Regions from separate parts of the Micromonospora echinofusca genome, predicted to be linked through region 2. Evidence: riboswitches for the same ligand, from Rfam matches in the RefSeq annotation. Region 2 holds a riboswitch; the other holds the start of a gene.

Region 1 (7,093 bases), 700 kb from region 2:
AGAGGTCGAGCATGGTCTCCATGCCGTACGTCGTCGCGGCGATGAAGGAGAGCTTCTGGGCCACCGCCTCGTGCTCGCCCACGGGCCGCCCCCACTGCACCCGGTCGGCGGCCCACCCCCGGGCCACGTTCAGCGCCCACTTGCCGGCGCCGACGCACATGGCCGGCAGCGACAGCCGCCCGGTGTTCAGGGTGGTGAGCGCGATCTTCAGGCCCTTGCCCTCGCCGCCGATGACGTTCTCCTTCGGTACGAAGACGTCGTGGAAGCGGGTCAGGCTGTTCTCCAGCCCACGCAGGCCGATGAAGGCGTTGCGCCGTTCGACCGTGATGCCCTCGGTGTCGCCCTCGACGACGAAGGCGGTGATCCCGCCGCGCCGTCCCTCGGCGGCGGGCACCCGGGCCATCACCACGAGCAGGGTGGCGACGGTGCCGTTGGTGGCCCACAGCTTCACGCCGTTGAGCCGGTAGCCGGTGCCGTCGGGCGTGGGCTCGGCGGTGGTGGCCAGCCGGGCCGGGTCGGAGCCGACGTCCGGTTCGGTGAGCAGGAACGCGGAGATCTCGCCGGCGGCGAGCCGGGGCAGGAAGCGCTGCTTCTGCTCGGCGGTGCCGAACATCTTCAGCGGCTGCGGCACCCCGATGGACTGGTGCGCCGAGAGCAGCGCGCCGATCGCCGGGCTGACCGAGCCGGCCAGCATGAGCGCCCGGCAGTAGTGCAGGTTGCTCAGCCCGAGCCCGCCGTACGAGCGGTCGATCTTCATGCCGAAGGCGCCGAGCCGGGCCAGCCCCTGGAACACCTCGTCCGGGATGGACGCGTCCCGTTCGATGGCGGCACCGTCCACCTCGGAGATGAGGAACTCGCGGAGCCGGCCGAGGAACTCGTCGGCGCGGGCGACGTCCGCCGGGTCGGAGCGCGGCCAGGGGTTGATCAGGTCGAGCCGGAAGCGGCCGAGGAAGAGTTCCTTGCCGAAGCTGGGACGGTCCCAGGAGGACTCCCGGGCCGCCTCGGCGACCTGGCGGGCCTCCTTCTCGGAGACCTGACCGGCCTCCGTCGGCAGCGGCCCGGCGGCACCGGCCGGCGGCGGTCGGTCGGCGGCGGCCGTCGACCGGTCGTCGCCTGATCCGTCGGGTGCGGGTCGGCTGTTGTGTGTCGTGGTCACGGCGGCCCCCTCGAACCTCGGTCCGGACGCGTCAACGTGCGCGACAAAAAGCACGCTACCCCCGGGTGTTACCCAGGGGTAGCGTTCGGTAAATATCGAGTCGTGTCGACTTCGGTCAGTCGCTCAGGGACCGGGGGTCGCCGTCATCGTCATCGTCGTCGTCCTCACCCCAGTTGCGCCGGGAGAACGGCAGGAACACCCAGAAGGTGAGGAACCAGAGGCCGGTGAGGCCGCTGAGCACCATGGCGACGCTCCGGTCCAGCACGAAGTCGGTGATCAGCAGCACCGCGCTGACCATCGAGATCAACATGAAGGCGAGGCCGCCGCTTGCCATCCGGTGGGCGAACCGGACCAGCTCCGGCTTGCGGCCCTGCCGGAACAGCGCGCGGTGGAAGGCCACCGGAGAAATGATCATCGCGGTGGCGGCGGCCGCCGCCAGCAACGCGACGATGTAGACGTCCTTCTGGAACGGGCTGGTACGGGTGAAGCCGTTGCTGAACGGCAGCGTGAGCAGGAAGGCGAAGAGGATCTGCACGCCGGTCTGGGCGACCCGAAGCTCCTGGAGCAGGTCGGCGAAGTTGCGCTGCCAGCGCTGCTTCTCGGTTTCCTTGGACACGCGCTACCTCCGGTCAGACGGTACTGCCGGCGGGGGCGGCCGGCGGCAGCATCGCTGATGCCCCACCGGCTCACGGCCGAAACCGACTCACGTCACTGTTCGGGACCGTCCCGGATCGTCAGGAGCCGCGCCGGATCCGGCCCGCGTACCGGGCCTCCAGGGCGTTGTTGTGCTCGTCGCCCCCGGCGATGTTCGCCGACAGGTAGACCGGGGGCCGCTCCCCCGCCGCCAGCAGGCGGGCCACCACCTCGACCGTGATCTGCTGCGCCAGCAGCGCGGCGGTGATCGACGAGACCGCGCCGACCGCGCCGCCGCCGGGCAGCGGCAAGGTCGCGTCGCCGTACGGGGCGCCGTTGTCGAGCACCACGTCGGCGAAGTCGGCGAGCTTGCGTCCCGACGGGTGGCGCGAGGTCATCTGCCCGGAGTGCTGCGCCGACGTGATCGCGACCAGCCCGTGGCCCTTCTCCCTGACCAGCGAGGCGAACTCCACCATCGCGCCGTTCACGCCGGAGTTGGAGGCGAGCACGAAGACGTCGCGGGGGCCGACCGGCGCCAGCTCGTAGAGGCGGTGCGCCACCGCCGGGTCGCGCTCCAGCAGCGGCCCGAGCACGTCCGCCGGGGCGCCACCGACGAGCACCAGGTCCCGCAGGGCGATCCGATTCGTCGGGACCAGCCCGCCGGCCCGCCCGGCGATCTCCATGGCCAGCGCCTCGGAGTGGCCCGTGCCGAACGCGTGGACCACGCCGTCGGCGCGTACCGCCTCGGCGATCAGGTCGGCGGCCCGCCCCACCGCCTCGCGCTGGCTCTCGGCCACCCGGTTCATCGTGGCGGTCACCACGGTCAGGAACTCGTCGGCGCTCAGCGGCATGTCTCTTGCGTCCATGTCGTACCTCCGTGGGGTGGGGTCCGGCGTCCGCCGGGCGACGTCGCGGGGAGGGTCAGACCGGGTCGTGCACCCGGGCCACGATCGCCTCGGCCAGCGGGGCGGGCGCCTCGTCGGGGATCCAGTGGCTCACCCGGGGCAGCTCGACGAAGCGGTAGTCGGCCCGCACGTGCTGGGCGCACGCCTCGGCGGCCGTCCGGCCGATCGCGATGTCGCGACCGCTCCACACGTACGTGGTCGGCACCGTCACCGGGCCGGTGGCGGCCAGGTCCCGGCGGGACATGGCGCGGTACCAGTTCAGCGCGGCGGTCAGCGCGCCCGGCTCGCGCATCGGGTCCGCGTACGCGGCCACCCGCGCGTCGTCGCCGACCCCGTGCAGCATCCGGCGCAGCCCGGTCGCGCCCAGCACCAGCAGCGCCTTCTCCGCCTTGCCCGGCTTACGGAACAGCGCCATGTACGCCGAGCGCGCCTTCTGCCCCGTGTCCTCGGACAGCGCCCAGGTCATCGCGGCGGGGTGCGGCACCGAGACGGCGGTCAGCGTACGGACCCGGTCGGGGTGGTGCGCCGCGACGGCCCAGGCGACGATGGCGCCCCAGTCGTGCCCCACCAGGTGCGCCGCGTCGACGCCCAACGCGTCGAGCAGGGCCACCGCGTCGGCGACCAGCTCCGGCAGCCGGTAGGCCTCGACGGCCTCGGGGCGCGCACCGGGCGAGTAGCCGCGCTGGTCCGGCGCGTACGTACGCAGGCCGACGGCGTGCAGCGCGGGCACCACGTCGTCGAACTCCCCGCCGTGCTGCGGGAAGCCGTGCAGCAGCAGGACGGGCACGCCGCCCTCCGGTCCGCCGACGCGGACGTCGAACGTGAAACCCCGGGCCTCGATCCGCATGATCGTGAGCCTACCCAGGGTCGCAGCCGCCCGCCGGGGACCTGCGGGCCGCAGCTCACTCGTACTGTTTCCGGGGCACGGGCACCTGTCGCCAGGACTCCACGTCCAGGTAGGGGATCTCGGCGTCGTTGACCGGGTCGCGGGCGATGCGGTCGCTGTAGCGGCCGGTCACCTCGATCCAGGTGTCGTCGGCCAGCCCGTCGGGGGCTTCGCCGGTCAGGCCCAGCTTGACCGGCCGGCCGTCGGCGGCGCAGCAGGAGAGCACCATCCGGGCCAGCAGCGGCCGGCCGTCGGGGCCGGTGGTGACGAAGCCGGTCAGTTGGACCCGGCGGTCGCCGATCGAGGTGCCCCGGTCGAACAGGGCCCGGGAGGCGTAGTCGAGCACGGCGACGCGCACCGGGTCGCCGTCGGGCAGCGGCGGATAGTCGGACGGCTGCTGACGGGTGGCGACGGCGGTGCCGGCCTGCCCGGCCGCGTACGAGCCCAGGGCCGGCGGGGCGACCAGCAGCAGGCCCAGCACGGGCAGGATCAGCAGCCAGCCGACCCGCGGCTCGTGGTGTCCGTGCCCGTCGTCGGGTCCGCCGTCGCGGTCGTGCCCGTGGCCGTCGTACGAGCCGTCGCCGTCGTGTCCGTCGTGGTCGCCCTGGGCGTCGTGGTCGTCGTCGTGGCCGGCGGGCGTACGCCGCAGCAGTGGGCGCAGCTCGTAGAAGAGGGTCATGACCGCGGCGGCCACCAGCAGCAGGCCGGCGGCGACCAGGAAGGGACGCAGCCCCTCCTTGACGTAGCGCAGGTGCAGGTCGGTGAGGCTGGCCCGGATCACCGCGCCCCCGAGCAGCAGCAGGACGACCGCCTGCGCCTGCCGGTTCACAGCAGCACCGCCCCGGTCGCGGCGGCCACCGCGACGGCCACCGCGAAGGTGGCCGGGGCGAACCGCAGCGCGAACCGCCGGCCGAAGACCCCGGCCTGCATCGAGATGAGCTTGAGGTCGACCATCGGCCCCACCACCAGGAAGACCAGTCGGGAGGTGAGCGAGAACTGCGACAGCGAGGCGGCGACGAAGGCGTCGGCCTCGGAGCAGAGGGAGAGCAGCACGGCGAGCGCGGCCAGCGCGAGCACCGACAGCACCGGCTCGTCGGCGAGGGTCTGCAGCCAGCGCTCCGGCACCACGACGTTGATCGTGGCGGCGGCGGCCGCGCCGATGACCAGGAAGCCGCCGGCGTGCGTCACGTCGTGCCGGACCGCTCCCCAGAACGCCCGCCCGCGCGAGCCGTCCGCCAGCTCCGGCCGGCGCGGCAGCCGGATCCAGTCGGCCCGGCCGAGGCGCAGCCACAGCCAGCCCATGGCCATCGCGACGAGCAGGCTCGCGACCGCCCGGCCGAGGACCATCGCCGGGTCGTCGGGGAAGGCCACGGCGGTGGCGGTCAGCACGATCGGGTTGATCGCCGGGGCGGCGAGCAGGAACGCCAGGGCGGCGGCCGGGGTGACCCCGCGCCGGATCAGCGACCCGGCGATCGGCACCGCCCCGCACTCGCAGCCGGGCAGCACCACGCCGGCCGCGCTGGCCACCGGCACCGCGAGCGCGGGACGACGCGGCAGTGCCCGGGCCCAGAACGACCGGGGCACGAAGACCGCGATCACCGCGGAGAGCAGCACCCCGAAGACGAGGAACGGCACGGCCTGCACCATGACCGAGACGAAGACGGTCGTCCAGGTCTGCAACCGGGGCGCCGACAGGGCCCGGGCGAACGGGTCGCGGAAGACGACCAGCAGGATCAGCAGGCCGGCGAGCACCTCCACCGACCCGATCCGCCGCTCCGGGCCGCGCGGCGCCGGCTTCTGCTCGCGTACGCCCGGGGCGGCCACGCCCACCGCGCCCGGGTGCGGCCCCTCCGGCGCGCGGCGCTCAGCCTCGGATGTCACGTACGTGTCCCTCTGCCGGGTTTCCCAGTGGCCGCCCGAGAGTACCGGGCCGGAATCGACGGCGTCGATCGAACGCGCTGGTGAGCTGGGGAAAGATCACTTTGCTGGTTGATCTTCAAAGGTGTTAGCGTCGGCGCGACAACTTCACATCCGACAGGGGAGCGCACAGCGCTGAGAGTGCGGGCACCGCCCGCAGACCCTCGAACCTGATCTGGGTAATGCCAGCGCAGGGAGTTCGGTCGACCTCCAGCCGCGTCGACGTCCGGCACGTTCCGGACGCGGCGTGCGTCTTCTCCTGGTTCTCGTTCGGGACTGGGAGCAATCATGCGAGACAACAACACCGCCACCCGGTGGCGTACGGTCGACGTCGTCGTCGCCGCGGTGATCGCGGTGGCCTTCGGCGTCATCTTCTGGGCCTGGGGCCTGCTGTGGCGGGCCGTCGACCCGGCGTTCGCGTTCTTCCCCGCCGGCCAGGCGATCATGTACGGCGTCTGGCTGATCCCGGCCGTCCTCGGCGGCCTGGTGATCCGCAAGCCCGGCGCGGCGCTCTTCTGCGAGGCGGTGGCGGCGACGGTCTCGGCGCTGCTCGGCTCGGAGTGGGGCGGCATCACCATCGTCCAGGGCCTGATCCAGGGGCTCGGCGCCGAACTGGCCTTCGCCGCGTTCCGGTACCGCTCGTTCCGGCTGCCCACCGCGCTGATCGCGGGTGCGCTGACCGGCCTCGGCGCGGCGCTGTTCGACTTCTTCGTCTGGAACAGCGAGTACGCGCTGGGCAGCTACCGCATCCCGTACGCCCTGCTCACCATCGCCAGCGCCACGATCGTCGCGGGTGCCGGCGGCTGGGCCCTGACCCGCGCCCTGGCCACCACGGGCGCCCTGGACCGCTTCCCCGCCGCCCGCGACCGCACCCTGATCTGACAGGCCCGACGGAAGCGCGTTGATCATGAGGTTGACGGCGATGTGGATCTCCGTGAGCGCCGCCAACCTCATGATCGACGCCACGGGGCGGGACGGGAGGGGGACGGCGTGGGGGCCGTAGTCGTGCGCGGGTTCGGGTGGCGGCACGCCGGGCGACGGGCGTGGGCCGTACGCGGGGTCGACCTGCGCGTCGAGGCCGGCGAGCGGGTGCTGCTGCTCGGCCCCTCCGGGGCCGGCAAGAGCACCCTGCTCGCCGCGCTGGCCGGGCTGCTGCCCGAGGACTCGGGCGAGCAGGAGGGCACCGTCGAGATCGACGGGCTCGACCCCCGCAAGGGCCGCGAACGGGTGGGCATCGTCTTCCAGGACCCGGAAACCCAGCTCGTGATGGCCCGCAGCGGCGACGACGTGGCGTTCGGGCTGGAGAACCGGGGCACCCCCGCCGGGGAGATCTGGCCCCGCGTCGACGAGGCGTTGACGCGGGTCGGCTTCCCGTACCCCCGGGACCGCCCCACCGCCGCCCTCTCCGGCGGCGAGCAGCAGCGGCTCGCCCTGGCCGGCGTACTGGCCCTGCGCCCCGGGTTGCTGCTGCTCGACGAGCCCACCGCCAATCTCGACCCGACCGGCGCCGCGCTGATCCGGGCGGCCGTGGCCGGCGCCCTGGACGCCGACACCACGCTGATCCTGGTCGAGCACCGCGTCGCCGAGACGCTGTCC
Region 2 (7,093 bases):
AACGCCTTGCCGATGATCGCCGGCTCGCACTCGGGGTGGTTGACGTTGAGCGGCAGCACGGCCCGCCCGGCGGCGATCTCGTCGCGGACGAACTCCGGCGCCATCCCCTCCCGGATCGCCACGAACTCCATCTCCGGCGTCACCACGCCGGCCCGCGCGTACGCGAGCTGGGTGGGGCGCCGCCCGTCGGCGCCCGCGAGCGGGGTGCCCGCGCCGCGGACCGGGGCCACGTCGCCGCGCTCGGCGATCCACGCCCCGCGCAGCGGCGGGAGCCCCACCTCCGGGTCGGAGCCGGGTCCGGAGGTGTCGTAGAGCCGCAGCGGCGGGTTGCCGCCGGCCAGTTCCACCTCGGCGAACGGCACCCGCACGTCCGGCCGGGATCCCTCCACGTACACCTTGCGACGTGCCTGCACGACAGCCTCCCTGGTGATCAAGCGGACCAGCCGAAGTGGTCCAGCGGGCCGCGTCCCGCGCCCAGCTCCCAGTCCCGCGCGCCGGTCAGCGCGCGGAAGACGTACTCCTTGGCGGCGGCGACCGCCGTCGGCACCGGGTCGCCGAGGGCCAGCCGCACGGCGATCGCCGCCGAGAACGAGCACCCGGTGCCGTGGTTGTGCCGGGTGTCGACCCGGGGCCCGCGCAGCAGGGTGGTGACGCCGCCGCCGTGCAGCACGTCCACCGCCTCGCCGTCGGCGTCCACGTCGCCGCCGGTCACCACCACGTGCGCCGGGCCGCCGGCCGCGAGCGCCTCGGCGGCGGCGACCATCTCCTCGACCGTGGTCACCGGGCGTCCGGTGATGGCCGCGGCCTCCGCGCAGTTCGGCGTCGCCACCTCGGCGTACGGCAGCAGCCGCTCGACGGCCGCGACCACGCCCAGCCGGTGCCCGCTGGTGGCGACGAGCACCGGGTCGACGACGAGGTGCGGCAGCCGTCCGTCCTTCGCGGCGTCGGCCACCGCGTCGGCGACCGCCGGGGTGCCGAGCATGCCCGTCTTGGCGGCCCCGACGGCGAAGTCGGCGAGCACGCTGTCGAGCTGCTCGGTGACCGTGCGCGGCGGCAGCGGCAGCACGGCGTCGACGCCCCGCGTGTTCTGCGCGGTGACGGCGGTGAGCACGCTGGTGCCGTACGCGCCGAGGGCCGCGAAGACCTTCAGGTCGGCCTGGATGCCGGCACCGGCGCCGGAGTCCGAGCCGGCGATGGTGAGCACGGTCGTCGGGGTCATCGTTCCTCTTCCGTGGTGGCGTACGGGAGCCCGCGCCGGGCCTGCGCGGTGGTGGCGGTTGCGGGCTGCGGCCGGCTGCGCGCCGCCCCGGCAGGATCCGGGCTGCCGTGCGGGGTCCGCGTCGCCCCGGCGGGATCCGGGCTGCCGTGCCGGGTCCGCGTCGCCCCGGCGGGATCCGGGCTGCCGTGCCGGGTCCGGCTCGCCGTGGCGGCGGCTGCCGTGAGGGTGGCTGCCGCCGCCTCGGGGTCGTCGGCGCGCATGACGGCGCCCAGCACCGCCACCCCCACGGCACCCGTCGCGACGCAGGCGGTCACCTGGCCCGGGCTCTGCACTCCGCCGAGCGCCAGGACCGGCACGGGGCTGACCGCGATGAGCGCGCCAAGCCCGTCCGGGCGCAGCGGTGGGCCGTGGCCGGGCTTGGTGCTGGTCGGGTAGACGGGCGAGAGGGTGGCGTAGTCCTCCGTGGTCAGGCGCGCCAGCTCCACCCGGTCGTGGCAGGAGCGGCCCACCAGGCCGAGGCGCGGCGGCGGGTACGGTCCCGCCGACGGCAGGTGCACGGCGTCCCCGTCGAGCGGGTCGGGGCCGGCGACGATCAGCGTGCCGCCCGCCTCGGCGAGGATCGCACGCAGGTCGACGGCGAGGGCGGCGCGCTCGGCCCGGGGCAGGTCCTTCTCCCGCAGCACCACCCACCGCACTCCCCCGGCCACCGCCCCCGCCACGACCTCGGCCAACGGCCGCCGCGCCTGCCACCGGTCGGTCAGCAGCAGGACGCCGGCCGGGCCGCCCGAGATCTTGGTGGGAAACGGCCCATCCAGGGGCCCTTCCGTACCAAGATCCGTAGAAGCGGGACCAGAGCTGGCGGTCACAGGTCCGGCCGTCCCTCGTCGGGGGTGGAGGCGAGCGCGTGGAAGCGCCGGGCGATCCGACCCGCCCCGTACGCGAGCCGGCCCGCCTCGACCGCGTACCGCATCGCGGTGGCCATCGCCACCGGGTCGGCGGCGCGGGTGACCGCGCTGGCGAGCAGCACGGCGTCGCAGCCCAGCTCCATGGCGAGCGCGGCGTCGGAGGCGGTGCCGATGCCGGCGTCCAGGATCACGGGCACGTCGACGCCCTGCCGGATCAGCCGGATGTGGTGCGGGTTCGACACGCCCAGGCCGGAGCCGATCGGCGCGCCCGCCGGCATCACCGCGGCGCAGCCGACGTCGGCCAGCCGGCGCGCCAGGATCGGATCGTCCGAGGTGTACGGCAGGACCACGAACCCGTCGTCGACGAGCTCCTCGGCGGCGCGCAGCAGCTCCACCCCGTCGGGCAGCAGCGTGCGCTCGTCGCCGATCACCTCCAGCTTCACCCAGTCCGTGCCGAACGCCTCCCGGGCCAGGTGCGCCACCTTGACGGCCTCGCCCGCCGTGTAGCAGCCGGCGGTGTTCGGCAGCAGCCGCACGCCGCAGCGGTCCAGCAGGTCCAGCAGGCCGCCGGCGGTGCCGGGGGCGGTGTCGACCCGGCGCAGCGCCAGGGTGACCAGTTCGGTGCCGGAGGCGCGGATCGCGTCCTCCAGCACCCGCAGGTTGGCCGCGCCGCCGGTGCCGAGGATCAGCCGGGACGTGAAGCTCACGCCACCCAGGTCGAAGCTCACCCCGTCACCCGCCCTGCGCGGCGCTGAGCACCTCGACGCGGTCGCCGTCGCGCAGCACGGTCGCCGGCCAGCCCGTACGCGGCACCACCTCGCCGTTGACCGCGACGGCGAGGCCGCGCTGCTGGTCGGTGACCGCGCGGACGAGGTCCGCCACCGTCGAGCCGCCGGGCAGGTCGCGCCCGGCGCCGTTCACCGTCAGTTCCACGTGTGCTCCTCCTCGGGTACGAAGGGACCGGCCCGCCCGGCCCCTGCGGCGTCCGGCCCGACGGATCCCGTCGGTCTGGCGGCGGACGGCGCGGCGGCGGCACCCGGCCCGGCGGATGCGGACGGTGCGGTGGCACCCCGCGCGGCAGCGGCGGACGGCGCGAACCGGGCCGGGGTGAAGGGGGCGAGCAGCGGGTCCACCGCGCCCGTGACGACCAGGTCGGCGATCAGGTCGGCGGTGACCGGCGTGAGCACGATGCCGTGCCGGTGGTGCCCGGTCGCGGCGAGCACGCCGGGCCGGCCGGGCAGCGGGCCGAGGATCGGGGCGTTGTCGGGGGTGCCGGGACGCAGGCCGGCGAGGGTCTCCACCAGGTCGTACTCGGCCAGCTCGGGCAGCAGGTCGACGGCGGCGCGGAGCAGGCGCAGCACCGCCCCGGCGGAGACGTCGGTGTCGGAGCGCTCCTCGACGGTCGCGCCCACCACCACCTCCCCGTCGACGCGGGGGACGAGATAGACGTGCTCGCCGTCGGCGTACCCCCGGATGACGTGCCGGAAGCCCGGCGCGCCGCCACCGGGCGCGCGGAGCCGGACCAGCTGGCCCTTCACCGGTCGCACCGGCAGTCCCGTCAGGGCCGCCGCGCCGCAGCCGGCCGCGACGACCGTGACCCGGGCGTCCACCTCGGACAGGGCACGCACGGCGGCGGGCACCAGCGCGGCGCCGGCCCGCTCGGCGGCCACGCGCAGCGCCGGCACCAGCCGGCGCGGGTCGACCTGGTGGTCCGTGGCGGCGAACGCACCGCCGCGCACCCGGGGGGCCAGCGCCGGCTCGCGGTCCCGCAGCGCCGACGGGCGCAGCGGCGTCACCGGCAGCCCGATCCCCTGCTGGTACGCCCACAGCCGGCGCGCCTCGGCCAGGTCGTCGGCGGTCAGCCCGACCATCAGCGTGCCCTCGCTCCGGTAGCCGACGTCCACGCCGGTGGCGGCGGTCAGCTCGGCGGCGAACGCCGGCCAGCGGGCGGCGGAGGCGGTCAGCAGTCCGGTCAGCTCGTGCTCGCCGAAGTACGCCTCCGCGACCGGGGCGAGCATCCCGGCGGCCACATGGGACGCGCCGGAGCCCGGGGCGGGATCGTGCACGACGACCCGCAGTCCACGTTGCGCGCAGCGCCAGGCGATCGCCAGCCCGACCGGTCCCGCCCCCAGCACGGCGACGTCCGGCCGGTTCAGCACCCCAGGGCTCCCAGCAGCTCCGCCGTCGCCCGGGCCGGATCGGCCGCCCCGGAGAGCGCCCCCACCACCGCCACCCCGTACGCCCCGGCCGCCAGCAGCGCGGGCACGTCGGCGGCGGTCACCCCGCCGATCGCGACGACCGGCACGTTCACGGCGGCGGCGACGGCGCGCACCCCGGCCGGGCCGATCGGCGCCGGCAGCCCATCCTTGGTGCTGGTGGCGTTGCAGGGGCCAACGCCCAGGTAGCTGGCTCCGGCAGCGACCGCCTCGGCCGCCGTACCCGGCTCGCGGGCGGTGGCGCCGAGCACCGCCGTCGCGCCGAGCACCCGGCGGGCCGCCCCGGCCGGCAGGTCGTCCGCGCCGACGTGCCCACCGGCGGCGCCCACCGCCAGCGCCACGTGCAGCCGGTCGTTCACCAGGCAGGTGGCGTCGTACCGGGCGCAGAGCGCGACGACCCGGCGGGCCAGGTCGTACGCCTCCCGGTCGGTGGCGTCGTCGGTCACCCGGACCTGCACGACCAGTTCCGCGCGGGCCACCGGAAGGGCAGCCCGCAGCACGGCGAGCGGATCCCGCCCGGGGCGGGTGTCGGTGATGAGATGCAGTCGTCCGAGGGACGGCACGGCAACACTCCTCCCTGCGCCGGCATTACCCGGATCAGGTTCGACGGTCGGGGGCTCACAGCCCCCCTCTCAGCCCGGTGTACCGGGCTCCCGTGGGTCACTTGCGGGTGTCACCGTACGACGGATCGCCGGATCCGCCAAGGTCGAGCTGCGGATTTCACACCGACCGCCCCATCCCGACGCCGGGGGCGGCACGTGAGCGCTCCGTCACGCGATGCTGTCCGGATGCCCTGCGCCGCCCGGGTACCCGCCTGGCCTTCCTGCCGGGCCAGGCCCCGGACGAGGCAGGGCGGGCGCGTCCCGTCAGAGAATCGCGCGCAGGGCTTCGAGGTCCTCGTCGGTGGGCTGCCAGGTGCCCGCCTCCGCGTTGGCGCGTACCTGCTCGGGCGTGGTGGCGCCGGCGATCACCGAGGTCACCGCCGGCTGGGCTGCCAGCCCGCCGATGGCCACCTGGAGCATCGACAGCCCCCGCTCGGCGGCGTACGCCTCGATCGCCTCGATGGTGTCCCAGTCGGCGGCGGCGAGGCGTTGCGCGTACCGGCCGCCACCGGCGAGGCGGCTGCCGGCCGGCGGGGCCTCGTTGCGCTTGTACTTGCCGGTGAGCAGCCCGTTGGCCAGCGGGAAGAACGGCAGCAGCCCGAGGCCGAACCGCTCGCACGCCGGCACCACCTCGGCCTCGACGCCACGCTCCAGCAGGCTGTAGTGGTTCTGCGCGCTGATGAACCGGGACCGGCCGTTCGACGAGGCCACCCAGTCTGCGTCGGCGATCTGCCAGCCGGCGAAGTTGGAGTTGCCCAGGTAGCGGACCTTGCCGGCGCGCACGAGGTCGTCGAGCGCGGCGAGCGTCTCGTCGATCGGGGTGCCGGGGTCGGGCTCGTGCATCTGGTACAGGTCGATGTGGTCGGTGCCGAGCCGGCGCAGCGACGCCTCCACCGCCCGGGCGATGTAGCGACGCGCGCCCCGGGCGCCGAAGTCGGGGCCGTTCATGCCCTCCATGTCCATGCCGAACTTGGTGGCCACCACCACGTCGTCGCGCCGGCCCTTGAGCGCCTGGCCCAGCAGTTCCTCGGAGCCGCCCTGCGGTTCGCCGTAGATGTCGGCGCTGTCGAAGAAGTTGATCCCGGCGTCGAGCGCGGCGTCGACCACCGCCCGGGTGCCGTCGAGGTCGAGCTTGCGGCCGAAGTTGTTGCAGCCGACGCCGACCACGGACACCACGAGCCCGGAGTCGCCCAACCGGCGGTAGGTCATCTCTGTCACGAGATCCACCCTATGCCGGCCACGAGCCGCACGCCGAGGAGCTGGAAACCGACCCGCCCTGGTCAGCCGCGCACGACGGCGACGGAAAGGGCGACGACCCGCCGACCGCGCAGAGGCGGTCGGCCAGGTCGGCGGGGATCACGCCACGTCCCAGACCGGCTCCGGGGTCTCCACCACCTCGTTGTCGCCCCGGAACAGCACGAACCGGTCGAAGGTACGGGTGAACCAGCGGTCGTGGGTCACCGCCACGACGGTCCCCTCGAATGCGGTCAGCCCGGCCTCCAGCGCCTCCGCCGAGGCCAGGTCGAGGTTGTCGGTGGGCTCGTCGAGCAGCAGCAGCGTCGCGCCGGACAGTTCCAGCAGCAGCACCAGGAAGCGGGCCTGCTGCCCGCCCGAGAGGGTGCCGAAGCGCTGGTCGCCCTGCCCGGCCAGCTCGTAGCGGCTCAGCGCCGCCATCGCGGCGTGCCGGTCCATGCCGGCCCGGTGCTCGTCGCCGCGCCAGAGGATCTCGACGAGGGTCTTCGCCGTCAACTCCGGCCGGTCGCGGGTCTGCGAGAAGTGACCCGGGCGTACCCGCGCGCCGAGCCGGGCCACCCCGTCGTGGGCCACCGGGGCGAGCGCGGCGGCGCCGTCGACGGGGCCGTTGGCGGGGTCGGGGTCGCTGCCGCCGCGGGCCAGCAGCCGCAGGAAGTGCGACTTGCCCGTGCCGTTGGCGCCGAGCACCGCGACCCGGTCGCCGTACCAGATCTCCAGGTCGAACGGGAAGGTCAGGCCGTCGAGCTCGAGCTGCTCGCAGATGACCGCGCGCTTGCCGGTCCGCCCGCCGGTCAGCTTCATCCGGATGTCCTGGTCCTTCGGCGGTACGGGCGGCGGCCCGGCCTCCTCGAACTTGCGCAGCCGGGTCTGCGCGGCCTGGTAGCGCGACGCCATCCC

The links. Region 2 has a riboswitch for thiamine pyrophosphate ahead of thiE (thiamine phosphate synthase). Riboswitches for the same ligand answer to the same signal wherever they lie in the genome.
Region 1: linked by a shared signal. The riboswitch ahead of GA0070610_RS04825 (ECF transporter S component) and the one ahead of thiE (thiamine phosphate synthase) in region 2 are both predicted to bind thiamine pyrophosphate.

Annotation. Positions count from the first base shown of each region.
Region 1 is NZ_LT607733.1:1,031,324-1,038,416, reverse strand. It holds gene GA0070610_RS04855 (acyl-CoA dehydrogenase family protein) at 1-1,156, opposite strand, end outside; gene GA0070610_RS04850 (DUF6328 family protein) at 1,272-1,772, opposite strand; gene GA0070610_RS04845 (sugar isomerase domain-containing protein) at 1,891-2,640, opposite strand; gene GA0070610_RS04840 (alpha/beta fold hydrolase) at 2,711-3,541, opposite strand; gene GA0070610_RS04835 (TIGR03943 family putative permease subunit) at 3,597-4,409, opposite strand; gene GA0070610_RS04830 (permease) at 4,406-5,404, opposite strand; TPP riboswitch at 5,607-5,712, shown strand; gene GA0070610_RS04825 (ECF transporter S component) at 5,786-6,379, shown strand; gene GA0070610_RS04820 (ABC transporter ATP-binding protein) at 6,488-7,093, shown strand, end outside.
Region 2 is NZ_LT607733.1:327,690-334,782, reverse strand. It holds gene thiC (phosphomethylpyrimidine synthase ThiC) at 1-413, opposite strand, end outside; gene thiD (bifunctional hydroxymethylpyrimidine kinase/phosphomethylpyrimidine kinase) at 431-1,219, opposite strand; gene GA0070610_RS01670 (thiamine phosphate synthase) at 1,216-2,010, opposite strand; gene GA0070610_RS01665 (thiazole synthase) at 2,082-2,852, opposite strand; gene thiS (sulfur carrier protein ThiS) at 2,857-3,057, opposite strand; gene thiO (glycine oxidase ThiO) at 3,048-4,283, opposite strand; gene thiE (thiamine phosphate synthase) at 4,277-4,903, opposite strand; TPP riboswitch at 4,898-5,006, opposite strand; gene GA0070610_RS01645 (aldo/keto reductase) at 5,207-6,169, opposite strand; gene GA0070610_RS01640 (ABC-F family ATP-binding cassette domain-containing protein) at 6,299-7,093, opposite strand, start outside.